DNA from 2 places in the Pseudonocardia sp. SID8383 genome. Region 1 is predicted to be linked to the other one. Evidence: riboswitches for the same ligand, from Rfam matches in the RefSeq annotation. Region 1 holds a riboswitch; the other holds the start of a gene.
What was found. A riboswitch is a leader RNA that binds a small molecule or an ion and turns the genes downstream of it on or off. The one in region 1 is predicted to bind S-adenosylmethionine.
Positions count from the first base shown of each region.

Region 1 (3,941 bases):
TCATGCCCGCACAGCGCCCCGACCTCACGATCGCCGTGCTGAAGGTCCGGGGTGCGCCGCAGGACGTGACCGCGCCGCCCTGGTGGCAGACCGGGGCCGGGGCGCTGCGCGACGGCCTGCGCGACGCGGCGGTCTCCGCGCTGCCCGAGGCACCCGCGGGACTGCTGCCCGGGCTCGCGATCGGGGACACCCGCGCCCAGCTCGCCGAGACCGAGCAGGACTTCCGCACCGCCGGGCTCGCGCATCTCACCGCCGTCTCCGGGGCCAACGTCGCGATCATCACCGGGGCGGTGCTGCTCCTCCTGCGCCTGTTCCGGACCGACCCGCGGATCGCGGCCGCGGCCGCGATGCTGGCCCTGGTCGGGTTCGTCGTGCTGGCCCGGCCGTCACCGTCGGTACTGCGGGCGGCGGTCATGGGCGGGGTGGTGCTGATCGCGTTCGCGGCCGGCCGCGCCCGGTCGGCGGTGCCCGCGCTGGCGGTGGCCGTGCTCGGCCTGCTGCTGGCCGCCCCCGACCTGGCCGTCGACGCCGGGTTCGTGCTCTCCGTCGTCGCCACCGGTGCACTGGTCCTGCTCGGCCCGGGCTGGACGGCGGCGTTGCGACGGCGCGGGCTGCCGTCCGGACCGGCCGAGGCACTGGTCGTCCCGGTCGCCGCGGCCCTGGCCACCGCGCCGGTGATCGCCGGGCTCAACGGGGGAGTCGGGCTGGTCACCGTGGTGGCGAACCTGCTCGCGGCGCCCGCCGTCGCCCCCGCGACGGTGCTGGGCGTGCTCGGTGCGGTGCTGTCCGCGGTGAGCCCGGCCGCCGCATGGTGCTGCGCCTGGCTGGCGGGACCGTTCGTGTGGTGGCTGGTGGTGGTCGGGGACCGGGCCGCCGCGGTGCCCGGTGCCACCGTGCCGTGGCCCGCGGGGGCGGGCGGCGCGCTGCTGCTCACCGGGGTGCTGGTCGTGCTACTGGCGATGGGCCGGGTGCCCCGGCTGCGGGCGCTGTTGCTGGCCCTGCTGGTCGGGCTGCTCGTCGTCCTCGTCCCGACCCGGTTCGCGCCGCCCGGATGGCCGCCCGCCGGGTGGCGGATGGTGGCCTGCGACGTCGGTCAGGGCGACGCGCTCGTCCTCGCCACCGGTACCCCCGGGCACGCCGTCCTGGTCGACACCGGGCCGACCGACGACGCCGTCGACACCTGCCTGGACCGGCTCGGCGTCCGGGTCCTGGAGCTCGTGGTGATCACCCATTTCCACGCCGACCACGACGGCGGACTCGCCGGCGCGCTGCGTGGCCGCGCCGCGGGCGGCATCGCCGTCGGGCCGGTACGGGAGCCGGCGTCCGGGCTGCGTGACATCACCCGGCGTGCCGAGGAGGCCGGTGCCCCGGTGGTGGGGCTCGCGCGCGGGATGGCGCTGGGCTGGCCGGAGCTGCGCCTGCAGGTCCTCGGTCCGGTCCACCCGCCCCTGACGGTCGACGGCAGCGACGGGACGGCGGTCAACGACATCTCGCTGCTGCTGCGCGCGACCACCCCGGCCGCGACGATCCTGCTGACCGGCGACGCCGAGCTGGTCGCCCAGGACGACCTGCTCGACTCCGGGGCCGACCTGCGGGCGGACGTGCTGAAGATGCCCCACCACGGGTCCCGCAAGGTGGTCCCGCGGCTGATCACGGCCGTCGCGCCGCGGGCGGCGGTGATCAGCGTCGGAAACGGCAACAGCTACCGGCACCCCAACGCGGAGCTGGTGGACCGGCTCGCCGGGGCGGGGATCGTCGTCGCACGCACCGACCGGTCCGGCGACCTGGCCCTGACCGGCGACGACCCGGCCGGGCTGACGGTGGTCGCGCGGGGCGACCCCCGTCCGGCGCCCGGCTGGCGGGGCCGGTCAGCCTCGGTTCGCCAGCGCCTCGCGGACCGCGGCGGACGTCGACGGCACGGTCGCCGTCGGGCCGACCTCGCCGGAGACGGCGTCGAGGGTCTTGAGGCCGTCTCCGGTGATCATGAGGACGGTCTCGGCGTCGGGGTCGAGTGCCCCGGCCTCGAGCAGCTTCCTGGTGGTCGCGATGGTGACCCCGCCCGCGGTCTCGGCGAACACGCCCTCGGTGCGGGCCAGGAGCCGAATGCCGGCGACGACCTCCTCGTCGGACACGTGCCCCACCGAGCCGCCGGTACGGCGCACCGAGTCGAGGACGTACGGACCGTCGGCCGGGTTCCCGATCGCCAGCGAGCGCGCGATGGTGTCCGGCTTCTGCGGCTGGATCACGTCGTGGCCGGCCTCGAAGGCCCGCGCGACCGGTGAGCAGCCGGTGGCCTGGGCGCCGAACACGGTGTACGGGGTGGGCTCGACCAGACCCAGGGTGCCGAGCTCGGTGAACCCCTTGTCGATCTTGGTGAGCTGGGAGCCGGACGCCACCGGGACCACGACCTGCTGCGGGAGCCGCCAGCCGAGCTGCTCGGCGACCTCGTAGCCCAGGGTCTTCGAGCCCTCGGCGTAGTACGGCCGGACGTTGACGTTCACGAACGCCCAGTCCTCGTGCTCGGCGGCCAGCTCGGTGGCGAGCCGGTTGACGTCGTCGTAGTTGCCGTCGACGGCGAGCAGGGTGCCGCCGTAGACGGCGGTGGTGACGATCTTCGCCTGCTCCAGCGAGGACGGGATCAGCACGACCGAGTCCCAGCCGGCACGGGCGGCCGCGGCGGCGACGGCGTTGGCCAGGTTGCCCGTCGAGGGGCAGCACAGCACCGAGAAGCCGAGCTCACGGGCGGCGGCGAGTGCGACGGCGACGACGCGGTCCTTGAACGAGTGCGTCGGGTTGCCCGTGTCGTCCTTGATCCAGATCTTGCGGACGCCGAGCGCGCGGGCCAGGTTGTCGGCCTCGATCAGCCGGGTCAGGCCGGGCTCGGTGTTCGCATGCTGCTCGACGGTCGACGGGACCGGCAGCAGGTCCTTGTAGCGCCAGATCGACTTCGGCCCGGCCTCGATGGAGGCGCGGGTGACCGTCGGGAACTCGTAGGCGACTTCGAGGGGGCCGAAACAGCGCGGGCACGCGAACTCCGCGGCGAGCGGGATCTCGTGGCGGCACTCGCGGCACGCGAGAGCGCGCGCGGAGCCGAGGTCGTAGGCGGAGGTGGTTTCGGGCGCAGCAGTGAGAGTCACGAGATCTCCTCATCTGTCCCGCCGGATGTGGCGGGCCGGAATTGGCACCGTGTTCGTCGACGTCCTCGCCACGCGGAATGCGCAGGTCTGGGCGGATCGTCGTGCGACGCCGGTTGCCGGGGCTTCAACGGGCCGTTCCCTCTGCCCCTCTGGATGAGCCATATGCGGTTGTGGTGCTCCGGACGCCGGGCGCCGGAATCGACGACGACCGTACGCGAGCGGGACACCCCACCGCCAGGCGACGTTCTCCGGTCGGGACGCGACTCACCCGTTGTCGGAGGTGTGGGCCACCATGGGGGTGTGAGCAGCACGAGCGAACCGGGCCCGCTGCAGCTGGTCGTCGGGGACGAGGAGTTCCTGGCCGAGCGGGCGGTGTCCGACCTGGTCCGACGCGCCCGGCAGCGCGATCCGGAGACCGAGCTGCGCCGCTTCCGCACCTCCGAGGTGGCACCCGGCGAGCTCGCCGGGCACCTCAGCCCCTCGCTCTTCGCGGAGGGCAGGGTGATCGTGCTCACCCACGGTCAGGACGCGAACAAGGACATGACCGCCGCCATCGCCGACTACGTGAAGGACCCGGCCGACGGGATCGTGCTCGTGGTCCAGCACGCCGGGGGAGCGAAGGGCAAGGCGGTCCTGGACCTGATGCGCAAGGCCGGGGCGCACACCGTCACCTGCAACCGCATCACCCGCGCCGACGAGCGGTCGGACTTCGTGCGCGACGAGGTCCGCCGCCACGGCGGCACGATCACGCCCGGGGCGCTCGCGGTGCTGGTCGAGGCGGTCGGGTCGGACCTGCGGGAGCTG
Region 1 covers NZ_WWFY01000716.1:243-4,183, forward strand. The annotation lists partial or broken gene GTW08_RS31950 (ComEC/Rec2 family competence protein) at 3-1,628, shown strand; gene thrC (threonine synthase) at 1,869-3,137, opposite strand; SAM riboswitch class I at 3,144-3,297, opposite strand; partial or broken gene holA (DNA polymerase III subunit delta) at 3,438-3,941, shown strand, end outside.

Region 2 (8,723 bases), on a different contig from region 1:
GCACTGGTCGGCTCGTCGGCGACGACCAGCGCGGGCCCGGCGGCGATGGCGATCGCGATGAGCACGCGCTGGCGCATCCCGCCGGACAGCTGGTGCGGGTACTGCCCGGCGCGGGTCCCCGGCTCGTCGAGACCGGCCTGCCCCAGGAGCTCGACGGCACGGGCCGGTGCGGAGCGGCGGTCGGCGAGCCCGTGGGTGCGCAGCACCTCCGCGACCTGCACGCCGACCTTCTGGACCGGGTTCAGCGCGACGCCCGGGTCCTGCGGGACGAGCCCGATCCGGGCGGCGCGCACCGACCGGTACGCGCGCTCGGACAGCCCGGTGAGGGTGGTGCCGTCGAGGGAGACGGTGCCCGCGGCGACGGCACCGGCGGCGGGCAGCAGCCCCAGCAACGCGGCGGCGAGGGTGGTCTTGCCCGACCCGGACTCCCCGACGACGGCGACGACCTCCCCGGGTGCGACGGTCAGGTCGACCCCGCGCACGGCGTGCACCGTCCCCCCGCTCCCGGCGTAGGTGACCTCCAGGCCCTCGACCTGCAGCAGGGCGCTCATGCGGACCGCCCCCACTCGCCGTCCAGGGCGCGGGAGATGCGGTTGACCGACAGGACGGTTGCGGCGATGACCAGGCCGGGCATCGCGCACACCCACCAGGCGACGGCCAGGTAGTTGCGGCCGTCGGCGACCAGCGAGCCCCACTCCGAGGCGGGCGGCGGGGCGCCGTAGCCGAGGAAGCTCAGCGCGGACACCGCCAGGATCGCCAGGCCGAACTCCAGCACCGCGAGCACGACGACCGGCCCGGCCGCGTTCGGCAGCACGTGCCGCCACAGCGAGACGTACCAGCGGGTGCCGACCGCGCGGGCGGCCTCGACGTAGAGGGCGCGGCGCACCCGCAGGGTCTCGGCGCGCATCACCCGGGCGAAGCTCGCGACGCTCGCCACGCCGACCGCGATCGCGACCTTCACCGTCCCGAAGCCGAGCGCGGTGATCAGGGCCAGCGACAGCAGGATCGCGGGGATCGCGAGCAGCACGTCGACGCCGCGCATGAGGACCTCGTCGACCCAGCCGCCGGCGAACCCGGCGAGCAGCCCGATCAGCCCGCCCGCGACGAGCGCGACGGCGACCGCGATCACGGTGGCCTGCAGCGACAGCGAGGCGCCGGGCACGACCCGGGTCCAGACGTCGCGGCCGAGGTGGTCGGTGCCGAACCAGTGGCCGGGCCCGGGCGGGGCGAGCCGGCGTGCGGTGTCACCGACCGCGGGGTCGCCGGGCGCGAGCAGCGACGGCACGAACGCCGCGGTCAGCACGAGCAGCACGACCGCCCCGGCGAGCACCAGCCCGGGCCGGGAGCGCAGGAACCGCCCGAGCCGGGCCCGCGGCCGTCGACCGGCCGGAGGCGGTGTGTCACGGACGCCGGGCGCGGCGAGGGGGGCGCGGTCGAGCAGGGTCATCGGGAACTCCCGGGGGCGACGGCGACCCGCGGGTCGAGCAGCGGGTAGGCCAGGTCGACGAGCAGGTTGACCACGACGAAGGCGAGCGCCGCGAACAGGACGATGCCCTGTACGACAGGGATGTCCTGCGCCCCGACCGAGGCGACGGTGAGCCGGCCCAGGCCGGGCCGGGTGAACACCGTCTCGACGACGACCGACCCGGCGAGCAGGTTCCCGACGACGTAGCCGAGCACGGTGAGGGCGGGGATCGCGGCGTTGCCCAGCGCGTGGCGCAGGTGCACCGCGGCCGCGCCGACCCCCTTGGCGCGGGCGGTCGTGACGTACGGCGAGTCCAGCGCCTGGGTGAGGCTCTTCGCGAGCACCTGGGCGACGAGCGCGCCGGTCGGGAGGCCGAGGGTGACCGCCGGGAGGATCAGCGACTCCGGTCCACGGTCGCCGACCGAGGGCAGCCAGCCCAAGGAGAACGAGAACAGCTGCACCAGCATCAGCCCGACCCAGAACACCGGCAGCGACACGGCCAGCGACGGCAGCGACGCCAGCACCTGCCGCAGCCACGGCGTCCGGGCCCAGGTCGCGGCGAGCGCGACCGCGGTGCCGCCGACGACGGCGACGAGCAGCCCGGCGGCGGCGATCTGCAGGGTCGGGGGTAGGGCCTGCGCGACCGCGGTCCGCACGTCCTGCCCGCTGGCGAACGACGTGCCGAGGTCGCCGTGCAGCGCCGCCCAGAGCTTCGTCACGTACTGCACCGGCAGCGGCTGGTCGAGGCCGTAGCGGGCACGCAGGGCGTCCAGCTCGGACGGCGACACCGGCTCGCCGTCGCCCGAGGCCATGGTCGCGACCGGGTCGCCGGGCAGCAGGTAGAGCACGATGAAGCTGACCGTCCACGCCGCCCACAGCACGACGGCGGCGAGCCCGAGGCGGCGCAGCAGGTAGGGGACGGTCATCGCGCGTCGGACTTCCAGGCGTCGTGCAGCTGGATGCGCGAGGACGCGTCGAACGCGACGCCGTGGGCGTCCGGGCCGACGCCGAGCACGGTGGTGAGCTCGACGACGGGCGCGGTGTCGAACCGCTCGGCGAGCAGCTTCTGCGCCTGCCCGGCGAGTGCCGCGCGTCGCGCCGGGTCGACCGTGGCGGCCTGCTCCGCCAGCGGGGCCTGCAGCGGCCCGGCGGGCAGCCGGTAGCGGTTGGTCCCGTCGGTGCCGTAGGTCGACCGCAGGATGTCCGGGTCGGCCCGGGTCAGGTTGCCCCACGCGGCGACGAAGTCCCCGCCGTCGAGGACGGCCTGGGTCTCGGCGATCTGGATCTCGCGGAGCGCCACGTCGATCCCGATCCGGCGCAGCTGCTGCTGGATCAGCTCCAGCGCGGGCTTGGTGGTGCCGATGTTCTGGGCGAACGTCAGCGGCACGGTCAGGCGCTGCCCGCCCTTGGCGCGGATGCCGTCCGGGCCGGGCACCCACCCGGCGCGGTCGAGCGCGGCGGTCGCGGCGGCCGGGTCGTAGCCGACGAGCGCGGACTGGTCGGCGTAGGACGGCGTCGTCGACGACAGCGGGCTCGTCGCCGCCCGCGTCTGGGTCGGGTAGACCGCGGCGACGACCTCGTTGCGGTCGATGCCCCGGCTCACCGCCTCGCGGACGGCGGCGTCGGCGCCGAGCGGGGTGCCCTGGTTGAACGTGATCCCGAACGGCAGGCCCGGGTTCGGCCGGGCCGGGAGCTGGACCCCGGCCCCGGTGAGCGGGGCCTCGTCCTGCTGGCCGACGCTCGCGATCGCGTCGACCTCGCCGGACTGCACGCTGCCCGCCCGCACCCCGGACTCGGGGACGACGCGGAACTCGGCCCGGTCGAGCCAGGCCTCGCCGGGGTGGGTGAACAGCTGCGAGCCCCAGTCGTAGCCGGCCCGCTTCACGAGCACGGTGACGTCGTTCTTGGCGTAGCGCTCGAGGGTGAACGGACCGGAGCCGACGACGCCGGCGCAGCGCTCGTCGTCGGAGCGGACGGCGCTGGCCGGGGAGAGCAGGCCGAGGCTGTGGGTGGAGGTGCCCTGCAGGAACTGCACGTTGGGCTTGGAGAACCGGACGGTGAACTCGGTGGGGCTCGTGACGTCGGTGCCGGTGTACCCGGCCAGGTAGCCCTTGGGGAGGCTGCCGCGGGCGCCCAGCTGCACCGCCCGGTCGAGGTTCGTCTTCACCGCGGCCGCGTCGACGGGCGCGCCGTCGGAGAAGGTGGCGCCGGGGCGCAGGGTGAACGTCCAGGCGGTGGCGTCGGCGTTCGACGACCAGCGGGTCGCCAGCCAGGGCACGATCGCGCCGGTGGACGGGTCCTGGTCGGTGAGCGAGTCGACGACCTGGCGCAGCGAGTAAATCGAGTCGTTGCTCTGCACCTGCTGCGGGTCGGCGCAGCCCTGGTCCGAGGACACCGCGAACACCAGCGTCCCGCCCGGCTGCGGCGGGCCCGCGTCGGCGGCGGCGCCACCGGCGCCGGAGCCGCAGGCGGTCAGGGTGAGCGCGGTGGCGGCGAGCAGCACGGCCGAGCGGCCGGCGGGCAGGTCCCGCCACAGCCGGAACCGGCGCCTCACGACGCCACCGCCGCACGGCGCTCGCCGAAACGCGACGGGTGCGCGAGCCCGAGGTTCTCCCGCAGCGTGGCGCCCGGGGTGTAGTCGGTCCGGAACACCCCGCGCTCCTGCAGGATCGGCACGACCCGGTCGACGACCTCGTCGAGCCCGGACGGGCTGACGTGGGAGCCGAGGATGAACCCGTCGGAGGCGTCGTTCTGCACGTAGCGGTCGATCTCGTCGGCCACGTGCTCCGGGGTCCCGACGAACACCGCGCGGTCGAAGACGTGCTTGACCGTCTCGCGCAGCGAGTACCCGTGGGCCTGCGCGAGCTCGCGCCAGGCGGCGACGGTCGCGTGCGCGTCCTGGGTCAGCGGGGCCCGGCCCTCGATCCACGTCGGGGCCTCGGGGGTGGGCTCGACGTCGGGCAGCGGTCCGTCCGGGTCGTAGCCGGACAGGTCGCGGTTCCAGACCATCTCGGCCAGCACGATCGAGGTCCACGGGTCGACCTGCCGGTCGTGAATGTGCTCGTGACGCTCGCGGGCCTCGGCGTCGGTGTCGCCGAGCACGACGCCGGCGCTGGGCAGGATCCGCACCTCGTCGGGGTCCCGGCCGGCCTTGCGGACCCGGGCCTTGACGTCGTCGTAGAAGGCGCGGGCCTCGTCGAACTTCTGGTACCGGGAGAAGATCGCGTCGGCGGACGCGGCGGCGAAGTCGCGACCGGCCGGGGACTCGCCGGCCTGCAGCACCACCGGGTGGCCCTGCGGGCTGTGCGGGGTGGTGAAGCGCCCGGCGATGTCGAACTGGTTGCCCGCGACCGCGAAGTCGCCGACGTGGCCGTCGCGCAGGAAGGTGCCCGACGCGGGGTCGGCGACGACGGCGTCGGAACCCCAGGAGTCCCAGAGCGCGCGGACCGCGGCGAGGGTCTCCCCGGCGCGCTCGTAGCGCTGGTGGTGGCCGAGGTAGGCACCGCGGCGGAAGTTCTCGCCGGTGGGGGCGTCGGAGCTGGTCAAGACGTTCCACGCCGCGCGCCCGCCGGAGAGGATGTCCAGCGTCGCGAACTTCCGGGCCAGCTCGTAGGGCTCGTTGAAGGTCGAGTTGATCGTCCCGGCCAGACCGATGTGCCCGGTGACCGCGGCCAGCGCGGCGAGCACGGTGAAGGTGTCCGGGCGTCCGACGACGTCCTGGTCGAAGACCTCGCCGCCGCGGGTGCGCAGGCGCAGCCCCTCGGCGAGGAACAGCAGGTCGAGCTTCCCGCGCTCGGCGGTGCGCGCCCAGTGCTCGAAGGACTCCCAGTCGATGTGGCTGCCGGAGGCGGGGTCGCTCCAGACGGTGTCGTGGTTGACGCCCGGGAAGTAGGCGCCGAGCACGATCTGCTTCCTGCCGGTCCTGGTCATGCGGTCGCTCCGGAGAGTGCGGGGTTGAACGCGGTCACGGCGTCGACCCGGGCGCCCGCGGCGTAGCGGCTGACCGGGCGGGTCAGGCCGAACCGCGCGCGCAGGGTGGTCTCGCCGTAGGCGGTGCGGAAGGCGCCGCGCGCCTGCAGCTCGGGCACCAGGCCGTCGACGACGGCGTCGAGGTCGGTCGGGAGGACGGCCGGGCGCAGGCGGTAGCCGTCGAGGCCGGCACGGCGCCAGGACAGCAGGGTGTCGGCGAGCCCGGCCGGGGTGGTGGCGAGGACGGCGGCGTCGGAGGAGAGCGGGTCGAGGGCGTCGAGGCGGGCGAGCCGGTCGCGGGCGGCGCGTTCGGTCGCCTCCAGGACCACGACGACGTCGCCGAGGACCCGCAGCGGCGGTGCGGTGCGGCCCACGGCGGCCTCGGCGGCCCGGACCTGGGCGACGATGCGGGCGGCGTCGTCGGCGTCGTGCGGGTTGGTGAACACGACGTCGCCGACGCGGGCGGCGAGCAGCGCCGGGTCGTAGCCGTGCGCCAGCGACACGACCAGCGGCTGGCCCTGCGGCGGGCGCGGCACGATCGACGGCCCGGCGACGCCGAAGTGCTCCCCGGCGAAGTCGACCCGGTGCAGCCGGTCCCGGTCGACGAAACGCCCGGTCAGCGCGTCGCGGATCTCGGCATCGTCCTCCCAGGAGTCCCAGAGCCTGCGCACGACCTCGACGGCGTCGGCGGCCTCGCCGAACAGCTCGGCGACGAGCTCGCGCCCGGCCGGGGTGCCCAGGTCCTCGCGGCGGACCCCGGGGACGGTGCGGCGCCCGAAGTGGGCGGCCTCGTCGGCGCGGACCGAGGTCTGCACCCGCCACCCGGCGCGGCCGTGGCTGTCGTGGTCGAGCGTCGACAGCGCGGACGCGACGTGGAACGGCTCGGTGTGGGTGGTGGTGACGGTCGGGACCAGACCGATCCGCGACGTCGTCGGGGCGAGGAAGGCGGCGACCAGCGAGGCGTCGAGGCGTCCCTGCACCCGGTCGGTGCGCCGGTCGGCGCCGCTCAGGTGATCCCCGGACTGCAGGCCGAGTGCGTCCTCGATCGTCACCAGGTCCAGCAGCCCGCGCTCGGCGGTGCGGGCCAGGTCGGTCCAGTAGCGGGCGGTGAACAGCGCACGGGGGTGCGCGGCGGGGTCGCGCCAGGCGGCGGGGTGCCAGCCGGCGCCGTCGAGGGCGACGGCCAGGTGCAGCGGCCGGCCTGATGTGTCCGATGTGGACATGAGGGCATCGCTTCCTCGTCGCACGGGGGTGCGACGGAACGGTGTGGGACGTCACGGGACTCCGACGGCCACCGCCGACGGCGGCGCCGAGGGGCGGCGCGCAGCGCGGACGGGGCGGGGTCAGCCCCGACAGGCGGCGCCGGCCACCCGCATCAGGTCGACGTGCCGCCGGTACCGGGGGTGGTGCGCGCCGCGCACCTGCTCCGCGATCGACCGCATGGTGTCCTCCATCGAACCCGGCTGGAGCACCCGCACCCGCGTGCTGCGGGGGGTTGCTGCGGCGTCGTCGAGCCGGGTCTCTCGGCCGCTCCGGATGGTGTGCGATCCGACTGTAGGTATCCGGTGCCCGACGGTGTCAACCCGCATCGCGATCGAGTGACCCGTACCGCAGCAGGCCTCCCGAGCTGCGGAATCATCACCCGGATGCCGCGAAAGGTGTCCGGACAGCCCGCGGCCGTTCCTGGTTGGTGGACTCCGGGTTGTCCGGAGAGGTGACCACCGCGCACCCTGGTCGGGTGACGACGAGCCGACGGAGGCCCTCGCGCCCCGACCGGTTCGTACGGGGCGTGACCGAGCCCGCCCCCCACCAGCCGACCCGTGCCGCGCGGAGCGCGGTGCCGGTGCGCCCGACCGGCCTGGAGCCGTTCTGGCCGAGCCGGCGCGCCCCCGCCTACAGCGAACTCTGTCGCTGACCGGTCTCCCGTCCCGCGGGCCGTAACGCCACGCCCCCGGCGTGCGAGGCACCCGCCGGACCGGGAATCGCCCGCCGGACACCACTCCGGCCCGCCACCCGTCCCGTACCCCGGCACGCCCTCTCAGGGCCGGCCGGCCCCGGCGCGCAGCGGTCGTCCCCGACCGCCCGCCGCCCCCACGGAAGGACCCCGTCCCGCGATGTCCCCGCACGTCCTGCGCCCCGGATCCCGGGCGCGCACCGCCGCCGTCCTGCTCGCGCTGCTCACCGCGCTCGGGCTGCTGGCCGGCTGCTCCCGCGCCGACGAGAGCACCACCGCCGCGGGCGCCACCTCCCCCGCGACCGAGGTCCGCCTCGGCTACTTCCCGAACATCACCCACGCCCCCGCGCTGGTCGGGGTGAAGCAGGGCCTGTTCGCCGCCGAGCTGGGGAGCACGAAGCTCACCACCCAGACGTTCAACGCCGGCCCGGACCAGGTCAACGCCCTGCTCGGCGGCTCGATCGACGTCGCGTTCATCGGTTCCGGCCCGGCGATCAACGCCTTCACGAAGTCGAACGGCGAGGCCGTGCGCCTCGTCGCGGGCTCCACCTCGGCCGGCGCCCAGCTGGTGACCAGCCCGGACATCACCTCGCCCGAGCAGCTCAAGGGCAAGATCATCGCGACCCCGCAGCTGGGCAACACCCAGGACATCGCGCTGAAGACCTGGCTGTCGGACAACAAGCTCCCGATCGGGCAGGGCCCGGACGCGGTGACCGTGCAGAACATCGAGAACCCGCAGACCCTCGACCTGTTCAAGCAGGGCAAGGTCGCCGGCGGCTGGCTGCCCGAGCCGTGGAGCTCCCGCCTGGTCGACGCCGGGGCGAAGGTCCTGGTCGACGAGAAGTCCCTGTGGCCCGGCGGGAAGTTCCCGACGACCGTCGTCATCGTCCGGACCGAGTTCCTCCAGCAGCACCCGCAGACCGTCGAGGCGATCCTGCGCGGCGAGCAGAAGGCCATCGCCCTCATCCGCGACAACCCCGCGCAGGCGAAGACCGTCTCCAACGAGGCGATCGGCGAGATCACCGGCAAGCCGCTGGCGGCGAACATCCTCGACCGCGCCTTCACCGAGCTGTCCTTCGACTCCGACCCGCTCGCCTCGACCTTCCCGCAGCTGGCGAAGGACTCGGTCACGGCGGGCATCGCGAAGAGCGAGGCGAACCTGACCGGCTTCCTCGACCCGGCCGCGGTCGACGCGGTCCGGACCGGCTCCGGGGAGGCCGCCGTGGACCCGGCCGGTCTCGCCGCCGCGAACTGACCTTTCCGATCGACGAGGGGAACCACCGATGACCGTCGACCTGACCACCCGGCGCCCGAGGACCCGCGGCACCGCCGTGG
Region 2 covers NZ_WWFY01000339.1:4,828-13,550, reverse strand. The annotation lists gene GTW08_RS08115 (dipeptide ABC transporter ATP-binding protein) at 1-551, opposite strand, end outside; gene GTW08_RS08110 (ABC transporter permease) at 548-1,447, opposite strand; gene GTW08_RS08105 (ABC transporter permease) at 1,444-2,391, opposite strand; gene GTW08_RS08100 (ABC transporter substrate-binding protein) at 2,388-4,019, opposite strand; gene GTW08_RS08095 (NtaA/DmoA family FMN-dependent monooxygenase) at 4,016-5,395, opposite strand; gene GTW08_RS08090 (LLM class flavin-dependent oxidoreductase) at 5,392-6,657, opposite strand; gene GTW08_RS32920 (putative leader peptide) at 6,778-6,876, opposite strand; SAM riboswitch class I at 6,882-6,977, opposite strand; gene GTW08_RS08085 (ABC transporter substrate-binding protein) at 7,549-8,643, shown strand; gene GTW08_RS08080 (ABC transporter ATP-binding protein) at 8,672-8,723, shown strand, end outside.
Region 2: it holds a riboswitch for S-adenosylmethionine, as region 1 does, so the genes downstream of both, GTW08_RS32920 (putative leader peptide) here and thrC (threonine synthase) in region 1, are expected to answer to the same signal.